Linked DNA regions of Azoarcus olearius. The protein of the gene in region 2 interacts with the protein of the main gene of each other region in a pairwise test. Links are inferred from orthologs where the notes say so. Each region holds a gene or a part of one and is shown on either strand. Other genes may lie near its edges.

Region 1 (4,804 bases), 540 kb from region 2 along the record:
TTCCTGCGCCGTCAGGCCGACTAAGCACTGCGGCGTCCAGCCGCAGCCGACGGGCATCCCGTGCGTGCCGCCGCCTCCGGCGCGCGCGGGATGCCCGTCGCTTTTTCCTATCGCCGCGATAGCGCCCCCGCTGCCGGAAGCCCTCCATGGCACGTGCTAAACTATTGGCGTGATGAAGGAAAACAACAAATGATCCGGCAACGTACGCTCAAGTCCACGGTCAAGGCGACCGGGGTCGGCCTCCATGGCGGGCGCAAGGTCAACCTTGTGCTGCGGCCTGCTGCGCCGGATACCGGCATCGTCTTCCATCGCGTCGACCTCGATCCGCCGCTCGACCTGCCCGCCGATCCGTACGCCGTCTGCGACACCCGCATGTGCTCCGGGCTGGAGAAGGGCGGCCAGAAGGTCGGCACCGTCGAGCACCTGATGTCCGCGCTGGCCGGGCTGGGTATCGACAATCTGCATATCGACGTCGATGCGCCGGAAATTCCCATCCTCGACGGCAGCTCCGGCCCCTTCGTGTTCCTGCTGCAGTCCGCCGGCATCGAGGAGCAGAAGGCGCCCAAGCGCTTCCTGCGGGTCAAGAAGCCGGTGGAGTACCGCGAGGGCGACAAATGGGTGCGGCTGGAACCCTACGACGGTTTCCGGCTCGACTTCTCGATCGTCTTCAATCATCCGGCCATCGACAGCACCTCGACCGCGGTCAGCATCGACTTCGCCACCCACTCCTATGTGCGCGATGTCGCGCGGGCGCGCACCTTCGGCTTCATGCAGGATGTCGAGTTCATGCGCGCCAACGGGCTGGCGCTGGGTGGCAGCCTGGAAAACGCGATCGTGATGGACGAGTACCGGGTGCTCAACGCCGACGGGCTTCGCTACGCGGACGAGTTCGTCAAGCACAAGGTGCTCGATGCGATCGGCGACCTCTATCTGTGCGGCCATCCGCTGCTGGCGCGTTATTCGGCTCACAAGTCCGGCCATGCCTTGAACAACCAGATCCTGCGTGTGCTGCTCGAAGACCGCAGCGCCTGGGAGATCGTCAGCTTCGAACGCGAGGCCGCGACGCCGCCGGCGGTGGCCCACCAGTTCGCGCCGGTGCTGGCGGCCGCGTGAGCGCTCCGCACCCATCAAAAACCGGACGGGCGCAATGCTGATCATGCGGCTCGCCATCCTGCTCGTGGTGCTGGGCACCGGCGGCTCGCTGCTGCTGTGGCTCGCCACCGGCAAGCCGCGCTACAAGGCGTGGGCGTGGAAAAGCCTGCGCTTCGGGCTGGTCGTGGTGTTGGTGTTCTTCGCGCTGCTTCTGGTCGAACGGGTGCTCGCCCCCACCCTTTGACGCTTCAGCTGCTGCGTCGCGCCAGCCGTTCCAGCGATGCGCGCAGCGGCGAATCCGCCGGCAGCGTGGCGGCAAAGTCGGTGATGCTGCTGCGCGCCGTCTGCGAGATGTGGCGCTCCGGCGGCGGCCGGCGCCATTCCGCCTGCTGTGGCGTCGCCACCTTCACCTTGATCGACTGCAGCGGATAACCGGCCTGGAGAAACTGGGCCTGCAGGCTGGGCAGCATCTGCTTGAGCCGGCTGGCGGCCGCCCCGCCCTGTGCGGCGATGACGAGCGCGTCGTCCTTGATGTTGGCGACGCGGCACGCGTCGGCCAGCGCCGGCGGCAGCAGGCGTTCCAGCACGCCCTGCAGGCGGCGCAGCCGGGCGGCGTGGTCTTGCAGGCGGGCGAGGGCGTCGCCGCTGCCGAGGTAGCGTTGCAGGAGTCGGGTCATGGTGCGGCGCGGAGGGCGTTTTGGTGGCGCCAGTGGCGCGTCATGGGGCGATTAACGCGACATGATAAACTCGCCGCTTTGCCGAATCGACCTCGCCCCCATCTCATGATCTCCGGTCTGCTCAAGAAACTCTTCGGTAGTCGCAACGACCGTCTCATTCGCCAGTATTCCCAGAACGTGCGCAAGATCAACGCGCTCGAGCCGGAGATCGCAGCGCTTTCCGACGAGGCCCTGCGGGGCAAGACCGGCGAGTTCCGCCAGCGGCTGGCGGACGGTGCGACGCTGGACGATCTGCTGCCGGAAGCGTTCGCCGTCGTGCGCGAAGCCGGCAAGCGGGTGCACGGCATGCGCCACTTCGACGTCCAGCTGATCGGCGGCATGGTGCTGCACGACGGCAAGATCGCCGAAATGCGCACCGGCGAAGGCAAGACCCTGGTCGCAACGCTCGCCGCCTACCTCAACGCGCTGCCCGGCAAGGGCGTGCATGTCATCACGGTCAACGACTACCTGGCCAGCCGCGACGCCGAGATGATGGGGCGCATCTACGGCTTTCTTGGGCTCACTACCGGCTGCAACCTGTCGCGCATGGGCCATGCGGAGAAGCAGCTCGCCTACGCTGCGGACATCACCTACGGCACCAACAACGAATTCGGCTTCGACTACCTGCGCGACAACATGGTCTATGCGACCGGCGAGCGGGTGCAGCGCGGCCTCAACTTTGCCGTGGTCGACGAGGTGGACTCCATCCTAATCGACGAGGCGCGCACGCCGCTGATCATCTCCGGCCAGGCCGAAGACCACACCGACCTTTACCTGAAGATGAACCAGGTGGCACCGCTGTTGAAGCGCCAGGAAGGCGGGCTGGACGACAAGGACAGCGTGATCGAGCCGGGCGACTACACGGTCGACCTCAAGGCCCATCAGGTGCTGCTCACCGAGCAGGGCCACGAGAATGCGGAACAGATCCTGGTGCGCATCGGCCTGCTGCCGGAAGGCGCCGGGCTGTACGAGCCGGGCAACATCCTGCTGGTGCATCACCTTTACGCCGCGCTGCGCGCCCATGCGCTGTACCACAAGGACCAGCACTACGTGGTGCAGAACGGCGAAGTCGTCATCGTCGATGAATTCACCGGCCGCCTGATGGCGGGCCGGCGCTGGTCCGACGGGCTGCACCAGGCGGTCGAGGCCAAGGAAGGCGTACGCATCCAGGCCGAGAACCAGACGCTCGCCTCGATCACCTTCCAGAACTACTTCCGCATGTACGGCAAGCTCGCCGGCATGACCGGCACCGCCGACACCGAAGCCTTCGAGTTCCACCACATCTACGGTCTGGAAACGGTGGTGATCCCCACCAACCGGCCGATGGTGCGCAAGGACGAGAACGACAAGGTCTACCGCACCGCCAAGGAAAAATGGGAGGCGGTGATCGCCGACATCGCCGACTGCGTCAAGCGCGGCCAGCCGGTGCTCGTGGGTACCACTTCCATCGAGACCAACGAATACCTTTCCGGCCTGCTGAACAAGGCGAAGATCGCCCACCAGCTGCTCAACGCCAAGCAGCACGACAGCGAAGCGCAGATCGTCGCCCAGGCCGGCCGTCCCGGCGTGGTGACCATCGCCACCAACATGGCTGGCCGCGGTACCGACATCGTGCTCGGTGGCAATATCGAGAAACCGGTGTCGCAGGTGCGCGACGACGACAGCGTGCCCGCCGCCGAGAAGGAAAGCCGCATCGCCGCGCTGCGCGAGGAATGGCGCAAGGTGCATGAACAGGTGATCGCCGCCGGCGGGCTGCACATCATCGGCACCGAACGCCACGAGTCGCGCCGCATCGACAACCAGTTGCGCGGCCGTTCCGGCCGCCAGGGCGACCCTGGCTCCAGCCGCTTCTACCTGTCGCTGGAAGATCCGCTGATGAAGATCTTCGCCGGCGAGCGTCTCAACGCGATCATGGTCCGGCTGAAGATGCCCGAAGGCGAGGCGATCGAGCACGGCATGGTGACGCGCTCGCTCGAATCCGCCCAGCGCAAGGTCGAGCAGCGCAACTTCGACATCCGCAAGCAACTGCTCGAATACGACGACGTCGCCAACGACCAGCGCAAGGTCATCTACCAGCAGCGCAACGAACTGCTCGAAACCGAGGACATCTCCGAAACCATCCAGGCGATGCGTCAGGGTGTGCTGCACGACCTGTTCCGCACCTATGTGCCGGTCGACAGCGTGGAAGACCAGTGGGACATCGCCGGCCTGGAGCAGGCGCTGGCCTCGGATTACCTGCTTAAGCTGCCGCTGCTGGAGTGGGTGAAGGCCGAGCCCAACCTCGACGACGAAGCGATCCTGAAGCGCATCATCGATGCCGGCGAGGAAGCCTACGCGGCCAAGATCGCCCAGGTGGATGCCGCGGCCTGGCACCAGTTCGAACGCAACGTGATGCTGCAGAGCCTGGATACCCACTGGCGTGAGCATCTGGCGGCGCTCGACCACCTGCGCCAGGGCATCCATCTGCGCGGTTACGCGCAGAAGAATCCCAAGCAGGAGTACAAGCGCGAAGCGTTCGAACTGTTCGAGACCCTGCTCGACACGGTCCGGGCGGATGTCTCCAAGCTGCTGATGACGGTGCAGATCCGCACCGAAGCGCAACTGGACGAGGCGGAAGCGCCGCCCGAGATGGAAAACGTGCAGTATCACCACGCCGATTACGACGAAGCGCTGGCGGCGGCCGCGGCCAGCACGGCGGAGACGCCGGTGCAGGGCGGGCCGAAGGTGGGCCGCAACGACCCTTGCCCGTGCGGATCGGGGAAGAAATACAAGCATTGCCATGGCAAACTGAGCTGACCGTGCGGCGTCGCCACAGCTTTGAAGGACGGCCCCTTGCGGGCCGTCTGCATTTGCGGCGGCGGGGAGAGGGATCATGGCGAACAGACCCGACGACAAGAGCGGCGCACAGCGTCCGCAGCAGGCACGCGAACCACGTGGCGCGCAGGAATGGGTGGTGCATATCCGCGAGCAGGAGATGCCGGGATTCGGCGCCACGG
Region 2 (5,732 bases):
GGCGGGCCGGCGGCAGCAGCGCATCGAGCACGCGGTCCTCGGCAGCGTCGAGGGCACGGTCGCGCACCACACGCATCGCCCGCTCGCGGCCATCCTTGATCGCGATTTCGACGAGGTCGCGGATGATGGTGTCCACGTCGCGCCCGACGTAACCCACTTCGGTGAACTTGGTGGCCTCGACCTTGATGAAGGGCGCGTTGGCGAGCCGTGCCAGGCGGCGGGCAATCTCGGTCTTGCCGACCCCGGTGGGGCCGATCATCAGGATGTTCTTGGGCGTGATCTCGCTGCGCAGCGGCTCGTCGATGCGCGCACGGCGCCAGCGGTTGCGCAGCGCGATCGCCACGGCCTTCTTGGCGCGGGCCTGGCCGACGATGTGCTTGTCGAGTTCGGAGACGATCTCCGGCGGGGTCATCTGGGTCATGGCGGTTCGCTCGAAACGGGTTACGACGGCGCGCTCAGTCCAGCACTTCGATCGTGTGGCACTGGTTGGTGTAGATGCAGAGGTCGCCGGCGATGGCGAGCGACTTGGCGATCACGTCGCGCGGCGACAGCTCGGTGTTTTCGATCAATGCCCGCGCGGCCGACTGGGCATAGGCCCCGCCGCTACCGATGGCGACGATGCCCTGCTCGGGCTCCAGCACGTCGCCATTGCCGGTGATAATCAGCGAATGCTCGCGGTCGGCCACCGCCAGCATGGCTTCGAGCCGGCGCAGCATGCGGTCGGTGCGCCAGTCCTTGGCGAGTTCCACCGCGCTGCGCAGCAGGTTGCCCTGGTGCTTGTCGAGCTTGGCCTCGAAGCGTTCGAACAGCGTGAAGGCATCGGCCGTACCGCCCGCGAAGCCGGCCAGGATCTGGCCCTGGTAGAGCGTGCGCACCTTGCGCGCCGACGCCTTGACGACGATGTTGCCGAGCGTGACCTGCCCGTCGCCACCGAGCGCGACGCTGTTGCCGCGGCGCACCGAGAGGATGGTGGTGCCGTGATACTGTTCCATGTCCGATTCCCGCAAGGAAGAGGCCGCAGCCTTATGCGCGCAGGGTAACCTGCGCGACCTGATCCACGCTCATGACGCGCAGCAGCGCGCCGACCATCGCATTGACGCCGCGAAGCTCGACCACCCTGCCCTGGGCCTGCAGCGTGGCGATGATGTTGAACAGCGTGCCGGCGCAGACGAAATCGATACGGCGCAGCCGGCTGCATTCGACCACCACCGACTTGCGCTCCGCCGCATGCGCGGCGAGTTTGCGCAGGATGTCGTTGGAGGCGCCGCCCAGCTCGCCATCGAGCACGAACTCACCCTTGGCGCCGACGAGCGGCGCGCTCGGTTCGGCAACCGGCGCGGCCGCCGCCGCGGACGCCTTCTTCTCCCACGACGGCGGCGACTCCTCGAACGTCACCGCGTAGTCGATCGCGAGCTGCTCGAAGCGCTCGCAATCGGCGGTGTACTGCAGCAGTTCGAGCACGAGCAGCCAGGTGTCGCGCTGCTCGGCGCGACCCGCTTCGATCTGCGCCGACAACGTATCGGCAAGGCCGCCGCCGTTGAGCAGCGACACCTTGACGCGATCCGCCGCCAGCTGGGCAAACACCTGGCGCAGCAACGCGCAGCCGGCATCATCCGCCCCGCGCACGCGTGCAAGATCGATCCGCACCGCGCCGCTCTTGCGGCCGATGATGCCGATCTGCTGGAACTGGGCCGCCGACTGCGCGTTGAGGGCACCGGACAGCGTCACCAGCGGCACGCTGTCGCTTCGCCGGCGCTCGCCGGCGGAAAGGTCGTACCAGGGCGGCGGAGAGCGTTCGAAGCGGGTGGCGTAGTCGAGCACGCGCGACTCGAACTTCTGCCGCTGGCCGGTAAGGCGGTAGAGGTCGAGCAGCATCATCCACAGCCCTTCGCCGGTGACGCTGCCCGGTTCGTCGAGCACCGCGACCAGCACCTTCTCCGCCTCGGCGTCGGCGCCATTGGCATACAGCACCGCCGCTTCCTCGAACACCGCGCCGATGCCGGTCTCGACCTCCTGGACTTCCACCATGCCGGCGAACTGCGCCAACGCACGGTTGGCGTCGCCCCGCGAGAAATCGAGACTGGAAAGCTCCGTCGGCGCCGGCTGCGGCGCCTTCGGCACATCTCCGCCGCCGGGCGCAGCCCGGTCCGGCGTCGCCGGGGGAGTTTTCTTGCCGAAGAAAGGAAGCGCCACGCTGTTTTTCGCCCCGCGAAAGAGAGGGGCACTGAATAAGGGGATGGGCAAGGATAGCACTTCCACCGCCAGCCGATGATGCGCCAAGGGGCGCCAGCAAAGGGCTTGCGCCCACTTCGGGGTGTAAGGAATCGTTGCCTTCGGACGCGTTTCGGACCGACCGACCTGACGCATCGGCGCGGACCCCGGTAAAATGCTGCGATGCAAACCCGCTCCCGCCCAGAGCCCGCAGGCGACGCCTTCGTCCTCCCGCTCCGCGTCTATTACGAGGACACCGACGCCGCCGGCATCGTCTACTACGCCAACTACCTGCGCTACTGCGAACGCGCCCGCACCGAATGGCTGCGCGCGCTCGGTTTCGAACAACAGCGCCTGCGCGCCGAGCGCGGCCTGGTCTTCGTGGTCAAGTCGGTGCACGCCGAATACATGTCACCCGCCTTGCTCGATGATGCGTTAGAGCTGAGGTCCGTCATTGAGACCCTGGGCCGCGCAAGCCTTGCGTTCCGTCAGCAGGTGCTGCGCAACGGCGTATGCCTGTTCGACGCCCGCGTGGTGATCGCCTGCGTGGACCTGGTGCGCAACCGCCCGGTGGCGATGCCCGCCGAGATCCGCGAACAATTCGAACACGTCCTGCCTTCCCCCCAACCCGAACCGCCCCAACCAGCATGACTGTCTCCCACGACCTTTCCATCATCAGCCTGATCACCCAGGCCAGCGTCCTCGTCCAGCTCGTCATGGCCATGCTGGCCGGCCTGTCCGTGATGTCCTGGTACTGGATCTTCCGCAAGTGGTTTCAGATCCGCGCGGCGCGCAGCAAGACCACCGAATTCGAACGCGACTTCTGGAGCGGCGGCGACCTCAACGCGCTGTTCCAGTCCGCCTCCGCGGCGCGCCACCACACCGGCGGCATGGAACGCATCTTCGAATCCGGCTACCGCGAATACAACAAGCTGCGGGCCAAGAGCCACGACCACGGCGCCACCATCGACGGCGCCCGCCGTGCCATGCGCGCCACCTTCCAGCGCGAGGTGGACGACCTCGAAGCCCACCTCGCCTTCCTCGCATCGGTCGGCTCGGTATCGCCCTACATCGGCCTGTTCGGCACCGTGTGGGGGATCATGAATGCCTTCCGCGGCCTGTCGAATGTCGGCACCGCCACCCTCACCCAGGTTGCCCCCGGCATTGCCGAAGCGCTGGTGGCGACCGCGATCGGCCTGTTCGCGGCGATCCCCGCGGTGGTCGCCTACAACCGCTTCGCGCACGACATCGACCGCATCGGCATCCGCTTCGAGAGCTTCATGGAAGAGTTCTCCAACATCCTGCAGCGCAACCTGCGCTAAGGCGGCGGGGACTCAGCCATGCGCCAACGCCGCCTGATGAACCAGATCAACGTCGTGCCCTACATCGACGTGATGCTGGTCCTGCTCGTCATCTTCATGGTCACCGCGCCGATGGTGCAGCCGGGCAACATCGACGTGCCGTCCGCCGGACCGATCTCGGCGCCGCCCGCCGAGGCCATCGTGATCGAGCTGGAAAAGCGCAACGCGATCGCGATCCGCAAGACCAGCAATGCTGCCTCGCGCCCGGTGTCCAGCATTGAATTCCAGCGCGTGGTCAAGGAAGCGCTGGCCGCCAACCCGGAGCAACCCTTCCTGGTGGCCGCCAACAAGAGCCTGCCCTACCAGGACGTCATCGACATCCTCGAAGCCGCGCGCCAGTTGGGGGTGAAGAAGATCAGCCTGCAGACCCAGTCGGGCGCCGCCGGTCGATGAACGAACGCGCACTTCCCCACGAACATCCGGGCAAGTGGGCTTCGCTCGCGCTGACCTTTGCGGTCCACATCGGGCTGGCGCTGTTCCTGTTCTTCGGCATCCGCTGGCAGAGCGAGCCGCCGGCCTCGCTCGAGGTCGAGCTGGCCGCGCCGCCACCCAGCCGCGCGCCCGAGCCGGTAGACGTCCGGCCCGAGCCCGAACCCAAGCCGGAGCCGCCCAAGCCGCCGCCGCCGCGCCCGGAACCGAAGCCCGAGCCCAAGCCCGAACCGCCGAAGGCGGCGGCCAAGCCCGAGATCGCCACCAAGGCGCCGGAGAAAAAGCCGGAACCGCCCAAGCCCGAGCCGAAGAAGCCCGAGCCGCCGAAACCGGAACCGAAGAAGCCGGAGCCGCCCAAGCCAGAGCCGAAAAAGCCGGAACCGCCGAAACCCGAGCCGAAGAAGCCGGTGGAGCCGCCCAAGGACAACTACATGGACAAGCTGCTCGAGCGCGAAACCGAAAGGGCCGAGCTCGACAAGATGATGCGCGCCGACGCCGCGCGGGCTGCGTCGGCCCGCAACAAGGCGGCCACCGAGGGCTACATCAACGCGATCCGCACCAAGGTGCGCGGCAACCTGCTGCGCCCACCCGGCCTGTCCGGCAACCCGGAGGCCGTGTTCGAGGTCGACCAGTTGCCGTCGGGCGAAGTCCTGAACGTGCGGCTGAAGCGCTCGTCCGGCATTCCCGCGCTGGACGAGGCCATCGAGCGCGCCATCCGCCGTTCGAGCCCGCTGCCGCTACCCGACAAAGGGGAACTTTTCGAACGAACCCTGGAACTGAAGTTCCGGCCGCTGGAAGAATGATGCGGTCACACGGCTATAATCCACTGCTTGTGCACCACGTCACGAAATGAAGACTTTCGCCCAACTCCGTCTGCTCCTCGCCGCCGCCGCACTGGCCTTGCTGTCCTTCTCCGCGCAGGCGCAACTGTCGATCGAGATCACCGGCGCGGGCGCTTCGCGCTTCCCGGTCATCATTCCGGTATTCGAGAACGAGGCCAGCCTGCCGCGCAGCGTGTCGGACATCGTGCGCGCCGACCTCGAACGCAGCGGCCTGTTCAGCCTGGTCGACATCGGGCCGCTCCCGCTGCCTGAAGGACAGATTCCCGATCTCGGCAGCCTGCGCAGCCGCGGCGCCGACGCGGCCCTGGCCGCCAGCGTGTTTCCGCAGGGCGACGGCCGCTACGAAATCCGCTTCCGCCTGTTCGACACCCAGAAGCAGACCGAACTCGGCGCCCTCGCGCTGCGCATGACGGCGGCCCAGAACCGCATCACCGCGCACCGCATCGCCGATTTCGTCTATGAAAAGCTCACCGGCCTGCCCGGCTACTTCGCCACCCGCATCGCCTACGTGGTCAAGACCGGGCCACGCTACGAACTGCAGGTGGCCGACGCCGACGGCATGAATGCCCAGGCCGCGCTGGTTTCGCGCGAGCCGATCATCTCGCCGGCGTGGTCGCCGGACGGCGGTCGCCTCGCCTACGTCTCGTTCGAGGCCAAGAAGCCGATCATCTATGTACACACGCTCGCCACCGGCCAGCGCCAGGTGGTGGCCAACTTCAAGGGTTCCAACTCGGCGCCGGCCTGGTCGCCCGACGGCCAGCAGCTCTCGGTGGTGCTCACCAAGGACGGCCTGTCGCAGCTCTACGTGCTCAATGCCGACGGCTCCGGCGTGCGCCGCCTGGCAAGCTCCTCCGGCATCGACACCGAGCCGGCCTGGTCGCCCGACGGC

The links. The genes of interacting proteins can lie anywhere in the genome.
Region 1: the proteins of ybgC (region 2) and secA interact in binary tests that used the Escherichia coli proteins (3 or more experiments, as listed by UniProt). The link is inferred for Azoarcus olearius from one-to-one orthologs.

What each region holds. Positions count from the first base shown.
Region 1 is NZ_CP016210.1:992,376-997,179, forward strand. Bases 1,508-4,804 are described here. They hold secA (preprotein translocase subunit SecA), read left to right. Parts: upstream 1,508-1,874; coding sequence 1,875-4,604; downstream 4,605-4,804. Other genes in these bases: dqs_RS04740 (DciA family protein), read right to left, coding at 1,508-1,769; dqs_RS04750 (HDOD domain-containing protein), read left to right, coding at 4,681-4,804. Outside these bases: cell division protein FtsZ, read left to right, coding at 1-24; lpxC (UDP-3-O-acyl-N-acetylglucosamine deacetylase), read left to right, coding at 190-1,113; dqs_RS04735 (hypothetical protein), read left to right, coding at 1,148-1,336; more of dqs_RS04740, read right to left, coding at 1,341-1,507. UniProt on the Escherichia coli protein: Required for protein export, interacts with the SecYEG preprotein conducting channel.
Region 2 is NZ_CP016210.1:450,602-456,333, reverse strand. What follows is about bases 1,412-4,128. They hold ybgC (tol-pal system-associated acyl-CoA thioesterase), read left to right. Parts: upstream 1,412-2,394; coding sequence 2,395-2,862; downstream 2,863-4,128. Other genes in these bases: dqs_RS02115 (energy transducer TonB), read left to right, coding at 3,962-4,128; dqs_RS02120 (ExbD/TolR family protein), read left to right, coding at 3,552-3,965; tolQ (protein TolQ), read left to right, coding at 2,859-3,533; dqs_RS02135 (STAS domain-containing protein), read right to left, coding at 1,412-2,193. In the rest of the region: ATP-dependent protease ATPase subunit HslU, read right to left, coding at 1-421; ATP-dependent protease subunit HslV, read right to left, coding at 456-992; more of dqs_RS02135, read right to left, coding at 1,024-1,411; more of dqs_RS02115, read left to right, coding at 4,129-4,804; Tol-Pal system beta propeller repeat protein TolB, read left to right, coding at 4,851-5,732.